DNA from 4 places in the Clostridium nitrophenolicum genome. Region 3 is predicted to be linked to each of the others. Evidence: riboswitches for the same ligand, from Rfam matches in the RefSeq annotation. Region 3 holds a riboswitch; each other region holds the start of a gene.
The links. Region 3 has a riboswitch for S-adenosylmethionine ahead of metF (methylenetetrahydrofolate reductase [NAD(P)H]). Riboswitches for the same ligand answer to the same signal wherever they lie in the genome.

Region 1 (3,119 bases), 2.5 Mb from region 3:
ATTGCCTAAGATACTACTTATGTAGGTATATGCTTCTTTTTCATGCTGAAATTGATAACCATTATCAGTTGAGGCTTGTAAAAAATCGCCACCAATCAACAAATTTTTTAACTCATCAATACCTTTGCCTTTGGAAGCTACTATAGGTAAAATCTTAACGTTTAGCTCTTTAGATAAACAAGAATAATCAATTTTAATACCTTTAGACTCCGCTACATCTACCATATTAAGAACTAGAATTATAGGTTTATTAAATTCTTTAAGCTGAGTAGTTAAATATAAATTTCTTTCTAGGTTAGACGCATCGACTATATTTATAATTACGTCTGCATTTCCATCAAGTAAATAGTTTTTCGCAATTTTTTCTTCATTAGAATATGTATCCATGGCATAAATACCAGGTAAATCTATTACCTTTATATTATTATTAATGAAACCTTCTTTCTTTTCTACTGTTACTCCAGCCCAGTTTCCTACATATTGGTTTGAACCAGTGAGAAGATTAAAAAGAGAAGTTTTACCCACATTAGGGTTGCCAAGCAAAGCTGCTGTTATCATTTAAAAACCTCCTTAAAAAGTGTAATTTAACGGGAATTTGTTATAAATATATTTTTAGCATCTTGTTTACGTATTGCTAAATCAAATCCTCTTAAGTTTATAATCAAAGGATCTCCAAAAGGTGCAACAGTCTTTAATGCAACCTCTGTTCCTTCTATACATCCTAAAGCAAGAAGTCTCTTAGCCAGTTTTTCATCTCCACTTATATTTTCAATTAAAGCTTTTTGTCCAGGTCTTAAATCACAAATACTCATTTCTACCACCTCGTAATGAAAATCATTATCATTTATTATAGGTTAATAATATCATCTTTAGAATCCTATGTCAATAATAACTAAAATATATGTTTAAGTTTTTATAAAATTATATTTTTTAAGACAAAATTTAATTTTTATTAAAAAATATTTTAAATAAATAGTTAGAAATTGAAGATATAAGGTACAGATAATGGTATAATATATGCTGCAGTATATAAACTTATATAGAAGAGGGATACAATGATTTTTAAAAATACAGTATATAAAAATGGAGATTATATATATAAAAGTTCAGAAAAAAGATTTGCTAATAGAGCAGAATTTTATGCAGACATATATTATCCTGCGGTAAACAATAGAAGTATTTATGAACAATATAAATTTGAAGGACCAATTATGAGAACTATAAATCTATCAAAAACTGGCATATTAATTGAAAGTAAGATAGCTTTACAAATAGGTGATTTTATTAATTTTACTCTAAAGATAGAAGATAATCCATCTTTCTGGTGCCTTACAGAAGTGAAAAGAATTATCATTAAAGAATCCTTTTATTATATAGGCTGTGAGTTTATTTCATTAGATATGAATCAGATTAACATCATAGAAAGATATGTAGATAGTCATTAAAGTGTACTCATATTTATGATAGTAGTAACTCTTAAGTTAACTAGCAAATAATGTTGACATTGAATTTTTATGCTGTTATAATGATTAAAACAAAATAAAATACATAATCTAACTTATCAAGAGTGGTGGAGGGACTGGCCCTATGAAGCCCAGCAACCGGTGTTACTTTTTTGTAATACAACGGTGCTAATTCCTGCAGCGAAGGCTGGGAGATGAGAGGAATCTACGAATTTTAAGCTCGAGGTTTTCCTCGGGCTTTTATTTTTTTATACATTAATACTTTTATGAAATAATCATTGTTTAAAGGAGGAAAAGTAGTGATAAAAATTAATGTAGTTAGCAAAAGTTTTTCTGAAAAAATGGTATTAAAAGATGTAACTTTAAATATAGAAGAGGGGGAGATATTTGGAATTATAGGTCATAGTGGTGCAGGTAAATCAACGCTGCTAAGATGTCTAAATGGATTAGAGTCCTATGATACTGGAAGTATACAAGTAATGGATAAGGAAGTTAAGGAACTTGCAGAAAAAGAGCTTAGAGTTTTTAGAAAAAATTTAGGCATGATTTTTCAAAGTTTCAACTTATTAAATAGAAAAAGTGTCTTTGACAATGTGGCACTTCCATTAGAAGTTTGGGGTGTGGACAAAGTTGAGATAAGAAATAGAGTAGAGAGATTATTAAACTTAGTTGGGCTTGAAGACAAAATGAACAATATGCCCAGGGAGTTGAGTGGTGGACAGAAACAAAGAGTAGCAATAGCAAGAGCCCTAGCTCTAAATCCTAAAATTTTACTTTGCGATGAAGCAACTTCAGCTCTTGACCCAAGCACGACAAAATCTATTCTACAACTTTTAAAGACTATAAATGAAAAGTTAAATATTACAATAGTCATCGTAACTCACCAAATGGAAGTAATAAAGGAAGTATGTAGTAAAATTGCAATTATGGATGCTGGTGAAGTAAAAACTGTAGGAGATGTAGAAGATTTATTTTTAAGACCAGATACCAACTTAAAAAAATTACTAGGCGAAGATAAAACTCTTACTCTTTCAGGACTAAACATAAGAATATTCTTTCCAAAAGAGATCAGTGAGCAAAGTATAATAACATCTATGGCAAGAACTCTAAATATAGATTTTTCAATAATATGGGGGAAATTAGAAAGGTTTAGAGATGATATACTTGGAAGCTTAGTAATAAATATTGATGAAAATGATAAGACGAAGATCTGCGACTACTTAAATTCAAAATCTATAAATTGGGAGGTAGAATAAATGTTATTTAATGAAATATTATTTCCTGCTTTGGCAGAAACTTTATATATGGTCTGTGTTTCTACTGTATTTGCAGTGGTTTTAGGATTTATACCTGCAGTATTGTTAATTTTAACACAAGATGGAGGTTTAAAACCAAATAAAGTAATTCATAAAGTGCTTGATGTAGTTATAAATTTATTAAGATCATTTCCATTTATAATATTAATGATTGCAATATTTCCTTTTACAAAATTTATTGTAGGTAAAACAATTGGTACCACAGCAGCCATAGTTCCATTAACAATTGCTGCAGCTCCTTTTGCAGCTAGAGTCATAGAATCTGCATTGAAAGAAGTTGATCCTGGCGTAATAGAAGCGGCAAAATCTTTTGGAACCAGTAATTTTCAGATAATATTTA
Region 2 (3,119 bases), 290 kb from region 3:
GAAATATATAAGGATAAAATAGAAGTAATAAACGATAACAATACTTTAAAAGAAAATACCAACATAAAACAAGGTTCCAACATAAAAAAAGAAGCAAGTAAAGATGAGAATAAAGGTAAAAATGAAATCAATCAAGCAAATTCTATTGCAGTAACAGACGCTTATAAAAGTTTCAAAATGAATGAGATAAGTGAAAAAATGCAACAGGATAAAAAAGTATTTTTTGAAGAAAGTGACAAAGCTGTAGAGGCTAAAAAAGTTGCAGATAAAGAAAGCTCTAAAAAGATTAGTTCAGAAGATGCTACCAGTGAAAATGTAAAAAAAGATTCTGCTAATTATTCTAGTGACAGTACTCCAGTATTTAAGGTTTCTAAGTCGAAAATAAAGGATAAGCTTACATTGTCTGATAAGGAAAAACTGCTATCTGTGGCAGCAAAGTTGTCAGCTGTAGATTACGAAAAAATCAATACATATCTTCAAAATGGTAGTGATGAAGATATAAAAAACACTATAAAATTACTTAAAAGTAGGTTATCTGATAAAGACTATGAAAAGGTTAAATTGGTAGCAGAGAAATTCATTAATATGGAAGTTGTAGAGCAGTAAGAAACAAGAGAGTAGAAAGTAATATTTAATTATATATAATTACATGACCAGAATTTATGTTTGAATTATAGAGCAATAAAGAGAAAAACGTAAAAATATAGAGTATTATACTGTTAAATTGATATAAACATCTATAATTGCGTTTGAAAATAACATAATAACAATGTATACTAATCCATGTTGAAGCGGTTAAAAACTTCAAGGAAAGGTATGCTGGTTTAGCTCAGCAGGTAGAGCAACTGACTTGTAATCAGTAGGTCGCGAGTTCGATTCTTGCAACCAGCACCAAATATGGAGGAATTCCCGAGTGGCCAAAGGGGGCAGACTGTAAATCTGTTGTCAGTGACTTCGATGGTTCGAATCCATCTTCCTCCACCATAATGTGGGCGCATAGCTCAGCTGGGAGAGCATCTGCCTTACAAGCAGAGGGTCACAGGTTCGAGCCCTGTTGTGCCCACCATAAAAATAAATATACGCTGGTTTAGCTCAGCAGGTAGAGCAACTGACTTGTAATCAGTAGGTCGCGAGTTCGATTCTTGCAACCAGCACCAAATGCGGAGGAATTCCCGAGTGGCCAAAGGGGGCAGACTGTAAATCTGTTGTCAGTGACTTCGATGGTTCGAATCCATCTTCCTCCACCATAAATAAAACACTCATAGGAGTGTTTTATTTTTATATATTTTTATGATACAATATAGGTAGTGATAGGATATTTTAACAACATTTATCACATAACATTATTTATATAATAAAAATACTTCAAATGTCATAAAATATATAAGCTTTATTATGGATTTTATATTGACAGCATGTTTTAACTATGTTAATATCATAAACGAATGTAATTAAATACATAAACTCTTATCAAGAGAGGTGGAGGGAAAGGGCCCGATGAAACCCGGCAACCGGCTTATAGCTAAGGTGCCAATTCCTGCAGTATGAGTCTGCGAGATAAGAGAGTAGTTAAGTAATTTAACCTCTTCTTATTGAAGAGGTTTTATTTTTTTATAAAACGGAGGGATAAGATTATGAGAAGACTTTTTACGTCCGAATCAGTTACAGAAGGACATCCAGATAAGATATGTGATCAAATTTCCGATGCTATTCTTGATTCAATACTAGAACAAGATCCAAATGGTAGAGTAGCTTGCGAAACTGCGGTTACAACAGGTATGGTTATGGTTATGGGAGAAATATCAACTAATTGTTATGTAGATATTCCTAAACTAGTTAGAAAAACTATAGAAGAGATAGGCTATACACGAGCTAAATTTGGCTTTGACTGTGATACATGTGCAGTAATGACTTCAATAGATGAACAATCATCAGATATAGCTATGGGAGTAGATGAGGCTCTTGAATCTAAGATGGGCCAAATGGATAAGATGGAGGCAATAGGTGCAGGAGACCAAGGAATGATGTTTGGTTTTGCAACAAATGAGACAGCTGAGTATATGCCTATGCCAATAAGCTTATCTCATAAACTTTCAAGAAGATTAGCTGAAGTTAGAAAAAATGGAACATTAGGTTACTTAAGACCAGATGGAAAAACACAGGTTACTGTTGAGTATGAAGATGATAAGCCTGTTAGAGTAGATGCGATTGTAATTTCAACTCAACATGATCCAGAAATAACACGTGAGCAAATAGAAAAAGATATGATTGAACATGTAATAAAGCCTGTTATTCCAGCTAATTTATTAGATGAAGCTACTAAGTACTTTATAAACCCAACAGGAAGATTCGTTGTGGGAGGACCACAAGGAGACTCAGGCTTAACAGGAAGAAAGATCATTGTTGATACTTATGGTGGATATGGAAGACATGGTGGTGGTGCTTTCTCAGGAAAGGATCCAACTAAGGTTGATAGATCTGCTGCATATGCTGCTAGATGGGTTGCTAAAAACCTTGTTGCTGCAGGAGTTGCTGACAAATTAGAGATACAACTTGCTTACGCTATAGGTGTTGCAAAACCTGTATCTATAACAGTCGACACATTTGGAACAGGAAAAATAGCAGAAGATAAGATTGTTGAAATAGTTAACAAGGTATTTGACTTAAGACCTGCTGCTATTATAAGAGATTTAGATTTGAAAAAACCAATGTACAGACAGGTAGCTGCTTATGGACATTTTGGAAGAACTGATGTAAATGTTCCATGGGAAGGTTTAAGTAAAGTTGAAGAAATTAAAAGTTTTATGTAATAAATAATTATTAAAGATAAAAAAGCTCTTATGTTTGCAGCATAGGAGCTTTTTTTATAAAAATTAATATCATGTGCTATAATTATAATAAAAAGCAAATTAGGAGAGGTTTTATGCAAGAAATACAGGGGATTGTAGAAGATATAATTTTTCAAAATGAAGAAAATGGGTATGTAGTTGCAAAGGTTAAAGAAGGAAATGAAAGAATAACCATAGTAGGCTGCATACCCTACATAGCTGAAGGTCAAAATTTGAAAATTATAGGTGAATGGGTTTTACATCCTCAATTTGGTCAACAATTTAAAGTAC
Region 3 (3,119 bases):
TCCACCTTTTACTCCAAAGGTGAATATAGAACCAGGTCCCTTTGGAAGATATTTTTTAGCTAGATCATAATATTTATTTCCTTCTAATCCAGGATAGTTTACCCATTCTACCTTAGGGTGATTGCTTAAAAATTCTGCGACCTTTTTAGCGTTATCTACGTGTCTTTGAACTCTTAAGGATAAAGTTTCAAGTCCAAGCGTTAATAAGAATGAGTTAAATGGAGAGATAGCTGCCCCTAAGTCTCTTAAAAGAGCTGTTCTAACCTTTAGGATATATGCTAGGTTTCCAAAGGTTTCTACATATTTAAGTCCGTGATAGCTTTCATCTGGTTCTATAAGACCAGGGAATTTTCCGTTATCCCAATTGAATTTTCCTGAATCAACAACTACACCACCTATTGATGTACCATGACCACCAATAAATTTAGTAGCGGAGTGTACAACAATATCAGCACCAAATTCAATTGGCTTTAAAAGATATGGTGATGCAAAGGTATTATCAACAATTAGAGGGATACCATTCTTATGAGCAATATCAGCAACAGCTTCAATGTCAATTATGTTGATTCCTGGGTTGCCTATACTTTCTATATAAACGGCTTTTGTTTTTTCATTTATAGCTTTTTCAAGCTCATCTAGGTTGTCTGGATCTACAAGATTAACCTTAATTCCAAAATTCTTAAAGGTATGAACGAATAGGGAATAAGTACCACCATAAAGAGTTGCAGCAGCAACTATTTCGTCTCCTGAACCAGCGATGTTTAATATTGAATAAGTGATTGCTGCCATTCCTGAAGCAGTAGCTACAGCTCCAACACCGCCTTCGAGTAAGGCAACTCTTTGCTCAAAAACGTCATTTGTTGGATTACCTAAACGTGTATATATATTTCCAAATTTTTTTAAATCAAATAAGTCTGCAGCATCTTGTGCATCGTCGAAAACATAAGAAGTTGTTTGATATATTGGTAATGCTCTTGATTTGGTAGCACTATCTACCTGTTGTCCTCCATGTATTTGAAGAGTGTCAAAGGATAATTTCTTTGTCATTGTTAATTCCTCCTAAAAAATAATTTGTTTTTAAATTAATTTTGGACGGAACTTCTATATTAAAGTTTTGTAATTTATAAAGGGATGAAGCTAGATTTAGCTTAATTGTAAATTTAAAATAAAAAAATCTTCTCGCAGATGAGACTGCAAGAAGATACACTTTCTCCCCAGCTCCTCATCTCTCAGGTATTTAACCTGCTGGAATTAGCACCGTTGAATAATAAATATTCAGGTTGCCGGGCGTCATAGGGCCAGTCCCTCAGCCTCTCTTGATAAGAAGTTCCGTATTCGATTGATGAAATCATAACAGGAATTACTATACTTTGTCAATACAATTTTTGAAAATAATTGAAATGAAAAATTTCAAAACTTGCATCAAGCCTTGATTTAATTGGAAATTTCATACTAAAAAATTATTTAATTAATTAAATAATTATGCATATGCTATTTTGTGAATTAAATAATTTAGTGAAAAATCACAAAACTTCAATTAGCATTTTATTAAAAATACGTAGCTTATTAAGAACAACTAATGCCTTGGTTAGTACTTATTTAATGATTTAAAATAAGTCGTAGAAAAAATATATTGACAACCAAACTAATAAGTATTATTATTAGCGTTAAATGGAATTAAATAAAAAGTTCTTATCAAGAGCGGTGGAGGGACTGGCCCTATGAAGCCCGACAACCGGCATTAATTTTGAATGTATCGGTGTCAATTCCTGCAGAATATTTTTTATTCTGATAGATAAGAAAATAGCTTGGAAGTCTCCAAAAAGATATTTAAGGCTACTTTTCTTATGGGAAAGTAGCCTTTTTATTATAAGCAGGCATCCAAAATCTATGATTTTGAGATGATCGCTTACTAAGTGAGTACTCATTCGACGAAAGGAGAAGGAGTTTCATTTTATTTAATCGTTAAAAGTAAAGGAGAATTGTATATGTTTATTAAAGATATATTTTTAAATAAAAGATTGACTATTTCTTTTGAGCTATTTCCACCTAAGGATGATAAAAATTTTGAAGGTATTAATAGCACTATTGAAGAATTAAAAAAGTTAAACCCTGATTTTATTAGTGTAACCTATGGTGCAGGAGGAAGCAGCAGAAGTAGAACAATCGAACTTGCTTCAATTATAAAAAATAAATACGACATAGAAACTATAGCACACCTTACATGTATAACTTCCTCTAGAGAAGAGATTAATAGTATTTTAGATGATTTAAAATTAAATAATATTAGTAATGTGCTTGCTTTAAGAGGAGATATTCCTAAGGATTTTAAAATTAAAGAAAGTTTTAAGTATGCGAAGGATTTAATTTATGAGATAGCACAAAGAAAAGATTTTAGCATATCTGCAGCAGCTTATCCAGAGGGACATGTGGAATGTGCTGATATAGGAAAAAATATAGAGTATCTTAAAGAAAAAGTAGAAAAAGGCGCAGATTTTTTAATTACTCAGCTTTTCTTTGATAATGATAACTTTTATAATTTTAGAGAAGAGTTGTATAAAAATAATATAAATGTTCCAATTGTTACAGGCATTATACCTGTATTAGATAAAAAACAAATAGAACGTATAGCAACCCTATCTGGTGCAGTTATTCCACAAAAAATTAAAAGAATCATGGATAAATATGAGCATAGCCCTGAGGCACTAAAAGAGGCGGGAATAGCATATACTTCCGAACAAATTGTTGATTTAATAAGTAATGATGTTCAAGGGATACATTTATATACTATGAATAAACATAATGCTGTAAAAGAAATTATGGAAAATATACAGGAACTTCGTAAGATAGTTAATTCCTAATATAAACAAAGTAAAAAGGGAGAGGTTTTTTATGACATTTAAAACTTTATTAAGAGATAGATTTAATAATAAATTTGTATTTTTCGATGGAGCTATGGGAACTATGCTTCAGAAAGAGGGACTTAAGGTTGGGGAGCTGCCAGAGACTCTTAATATAACAAATCCGGAAATAATAAAGAAAGTACACAAGCAGTATATTAATGCAGGTTCAGATATAGTTATTACAAACACTTTTGGAGCAAATGAATTAAAGTACAG
Region 4 (3,119 bases), 270 kb from region 3:
TCTTTTTACGCTTTCTAAGTAGTCTATAAGCTTCTTATCAGCTAGAATCCATCCCACTCTTATTCCTGGAAAAAGTATTTTTGAAAAGCTTCCTATATATATTACACTATTTCCCTCACCACTTAATGATGCAATAGGTGAAACATGTGCTCCTGAATATCTAAGTTCTTCATTAAATCCATCCTCAATTATAGGTACATTATGGACTTTTAGAGCCTTATATACCTCAACTCTTTTTTCTACTGACATTACTACACCGGTAGGATTATGATATGATGGTATAAAATAAGATAATTTAATTTTGTTTTTTGAAAGCTTTTCTTTTAATTTATCTATACTGACACCATCATCTTCCATGTCTACCCCTATGACTTCTAAACCATGAAGTTTCATAATTTTTATAGCAGTATTATGAGTAGGATTTTCACATAATATTTTATCTCCTTTTTCAGTTAGACTGGATAATATTAAATTGAAACCCTCAGTAAAACCATTTGTAATAAGTATATCTTTACCTTCGATATTTGCACCTTTATTACTCATATATTTAAATAAGTATTCGATTAAAGGCTTATATCCCTGAGCATAGCCATAATTTAATATCTTCTCCCCTTCTATTGAAATTCTATTTAGGAAGGATTTTTTGAACTCCTCCACATCAAAAAGACTTTCATCAGGGGCTATACTTTTAAAGGATATCATACCTTTTTTCCACTTTGTTTCATGTTTTATTATATCCAGTTCTTCTGAAGCTTTTGCATAGCTATTTATATGACTACTCCAATCTACGGTCCATTTTTCCTGAAAGTTCACTTTTACATCTGATACAAAAGCTCCCTTTCCTTTTTCCATATATATAAAACCTTCCTCTTGGAGAAACTCATAAGCATTAATCACAGTATTTCTGCTGACATTTAGAATTGAAGCTAATTCCCTAGTTGATGGAAGTTTCTCTCCACTTCTTAACATTCCTCTAAGTATCAACTCACTTATATGGTCTTTTAGCTGTATATACACAGGTGTGTTTTTATCTAATTTTATATCAATAAACATAAATTTTCACCTCAATTATATTTTCACATAAATGAGGTGATAAATAAAGATTTCTAGCTAAAAACCTATGTTAAAATGCTGGTATTATACTTCCTTTGTATTTATCTTCTATATACTTTTTAACTTCTGGTGAATTTAATGCTTTAGATAAAGCTTGAATGTATGGTTTGTCTTTATCTTTCTTTCTAACTGCAATTACATTAGCATATGGTGAATCTTTTGATTCTATTGCAATAGCATCTTTAGTAGGATTTAGGTTTGCTTGAATTGCATAGTTCGTATTGATAACTGCAGCATCTACATCATCTAAAACTCTTGGAAGTTGTGGTGCATCAAGTTCTTTAATTTTAATATTCTTTTTGTTTTCAGTTATATCTAATTTAGATATTAGCTCTCCATCCTTTAACTTTATAAGTCCAGCACTTTGTAGTACTTTTAATGCTCTTGCTCCATTAGTTGGATCATTTGGTATAGCTATTTCAGCACCATCTTTAAGCTCTTCTAACTTTTTAGCCTTCTTTGAATATACTCCCATTGGCTCTATATGAACTTTAACTGTATAGTCTAATTCAGTATGTTTTTCTTCATTAAACTTAGTTAAATAAGGTATATGCTGAAAGAAGTTTGCATCAAGTTCTCCATCATTTAAAGCTGTATTTGGTGTTACATAATCAGTAAACTCAACGATTTGAAGATCGTAGCCTTCTTTTTGAAGTATTGGTTTTACTTGTTCAAGTATCTCTTTATGTGGTACAGGCGTTGCACCTATTTTTATCACTTTTTTAGTATCCTTATTAGATGATTCCTCTTTTTTCTCTCCACATCCTACTAATGCAAAAACAAAAATTAATGATATAACAATTGATATAATCTTTTTCATAATTAAATTACCTCCTAGTATTTTAGTCTTAATAAATCAAATTTTAGTTTATCCGATGTCTATCGCCACTAACATCCCAACTTCTTAAAGTTGGGGATAAGTGGCGCTACGACCCTGGATAACGGCTTCTAAGCTTCAGATGGAGTTTAAAACTCCACCTGAATCCAAGAATCCTGTTTATATGGTTTTGCAAAATCTCTACCTTCAAAGGCAGAAACAGCTATTTTTAACGGCTAAGATGGACTTACTAGCAATTATAAGAATATAAATATTTTTTCGGCCGGCCATATTCTTATGAATTGCAAAATTAAAAGCCCGAGGAAAACCTCGAGCTTGAAACTCATCGTTATCCTCATCTCTCAGCCTTCGCTGCTGGAATTGGCACCAATGTATTATATAAAATAATACTGGTTGCCGGGCTTCATAGGGCCAGTCCCTCCGCCTCTCTTGATAAGTAAGAATTGTTATTCAATTTATTAATTTACATTATAATAATCTAAAAGCTGCATGTCAACACTTTTTCATAAAAAAATCTCCTCATATTCTGAGGAGAGTCTTTGATCTTGTAATCATTACTATCTACTTAGATTAAGTTTTAATTACCTTACTTCTTTTAATGAAATTTCTGTTATTTGATCTAATAATTCAGTAAATGACATGTTTACAGCCTTAGCACTCTTAGGAAAAAGACTATTTTTAGTCATTCCTGGAAGCGTATTAAGTTCAAGTATATAAGGTACTCCATCTTTTATTATCATATCAACTCTTACATATACATTGCACTTTAAAACCTTCCAGCAATCTAATGCCATCTCCTCTATTTTCTTTTGAAGACCTTCTTCAAACTGAACTATAATTTCATCTGAGCCACCATCAGCATATTTTGCTGTGTAATCAAAGAATTCTGCCTTTGGCTTTATAGCAATTATAGGCATCATTTTTCCATCTAGTATACAGCAAGTTATTTCATCACCTTTTATATACTTTTCTATCATAACTTCGTTATCATAGTCTAACGCTAGTCTTACTGCGTTTTCTACATCTTCTTTTTTCTTAATTAAGTTTGTAGCTACGCTAGAACCACCACTGTTTGGTTTAACAAACACAGGATATCCCATTTTGTCTATATAATCATAGTCTATTTCTTCTACGCTTCTAACGCATAGCCAATCTGCAGTGTTAATTC

Region 1: it holds a riboswitch for S-adenosylmethionine, as region 3 does, so the genes downstream of both, ACZ5N4_RS13440 (methionine ABC transporter ATP-binding protein) here and metF (methylenetetrahydrofolate reductase [NAD(P)H]) in region 3, are expected to answer to the same signal.
Region 2: it holds a riboswitch for S-adenosylmethionine, as region 3 does, so the genes downstream of both, metK (methionine adenosyltransferase) here and metF (methylenetetrahydrofolate reductase [NAD(P)H]) in region 3, are expected to answer to the same signal.
Region 4: it holds a riboswitch for S-adenosylmethionine, as region 3 does, so the genes downstream of both, ACZ5N4_RS02865 (MetQ/NlpA family ABC transporter substrate-binding protein) here and metF (methylenetetrahydrofolate reductase [NAD(P)H]) in region 3, are expected to answer to the same signal.

The regions. Positions count from the first base shown of each region.
Region 1 covers NZ_AP042469.1:2,846,017-2,849,135, reverse strand. Annotated here, with positions in the region: gene feoB (ferrous iron transport protein B) at 1-558, opposite strand, end outside; gene ACZ5N4_RS13450 (FeoA family protein) at 585-812, opposite strand; gene ACZ5N4_RS13445 (PilZ domain-containing protein) at 1,056-1,445, shown strand; SAM riboswitch class I at 1,556-1,664, shown strand; gene ACZ5N4_RS13440 (methionine ABC transporter ATP-binding protein) at 1,763-2,719, shown strand; gene ACZ5N4_RS13435 (methionine ABC transporter permease) at 2,720-3,119, shown strand, end outside.
Region 2 covers NZ_AP042469.1:70,767-73,885, forward strand. Annotated here, with positions in the region: gene ACZ5N4_RS00385 (hypothetical protein) at 1-606, shown strand, start outside; tRNA gene ACZ5N4_RS00390 (tRNA-Thr) at 819-894, shown strand; tRNA gene ACZ5N4_RS00395 (tRNA-Tyr) at 900-984, shown strand; tRNA gene ACZ5N4_RS00400 (tRNA-Val) at 991-1,066, shown strand; tRNA gene ACZ5N4_RS00405 (tRNA-Thr) at 1,082-1,157, shown strand; tRNA gene ACZ5N4_RS00410 (tRNA-Tyr) at 1,163-1,247, shown strand; SAM riboswitch class I at 1,465-1,564, shown strand; gene metK (methionine adenosyltransferase) at 1,635-2,810, shown strand; gene recD2 (SF1B family DNA helicase RecD2) at 2,924-3,119, shown strand, end outside.
Region 3 covers NZ_AP042469.1:360,280-363,398, forward strand. Annotated here, with positions in the region: gene ACZ5N4_RS01655 (O-acetylhomoserine aminocarboxypropyltransferase/cysteine synthase family protein) at 1-1,047, opposite strand, end outside; SAM riboswitch class I at 1,220-1,326, opposite strand; SAM riboswitch class I at 1,690-1,802, shown strand; gene metF (methylenetetrahydrofolate reductase [NAD(P)H]) at 1,989-2,861, shown strand; gene ACZ5N4_RS01665 (homocysteine S-methyltransferase family protein) at 2,893-3,119, shown strand, end outside.
Region 4 covers NZ_AP042469.1:633,574-636,692, reverse strand. Annotated here, with positions in the region: gene pdxR (MocR-like pyridoxine biosynthesis transcription factor PdxR) at 1-1,053, opposite strand, end outside; gene ACZ5N4_RS02865 (MetQ/NlpA family ABC transporter substrate-binding protein) at 1,124-1,936, opposite strand; SAM riboswitch class I at 2,283-2,390, opposite strand; gene ACZ5N4_RS02860 (D-alanine--D-alanine ligase) at 2,533-3,119, opposite strand, start outside.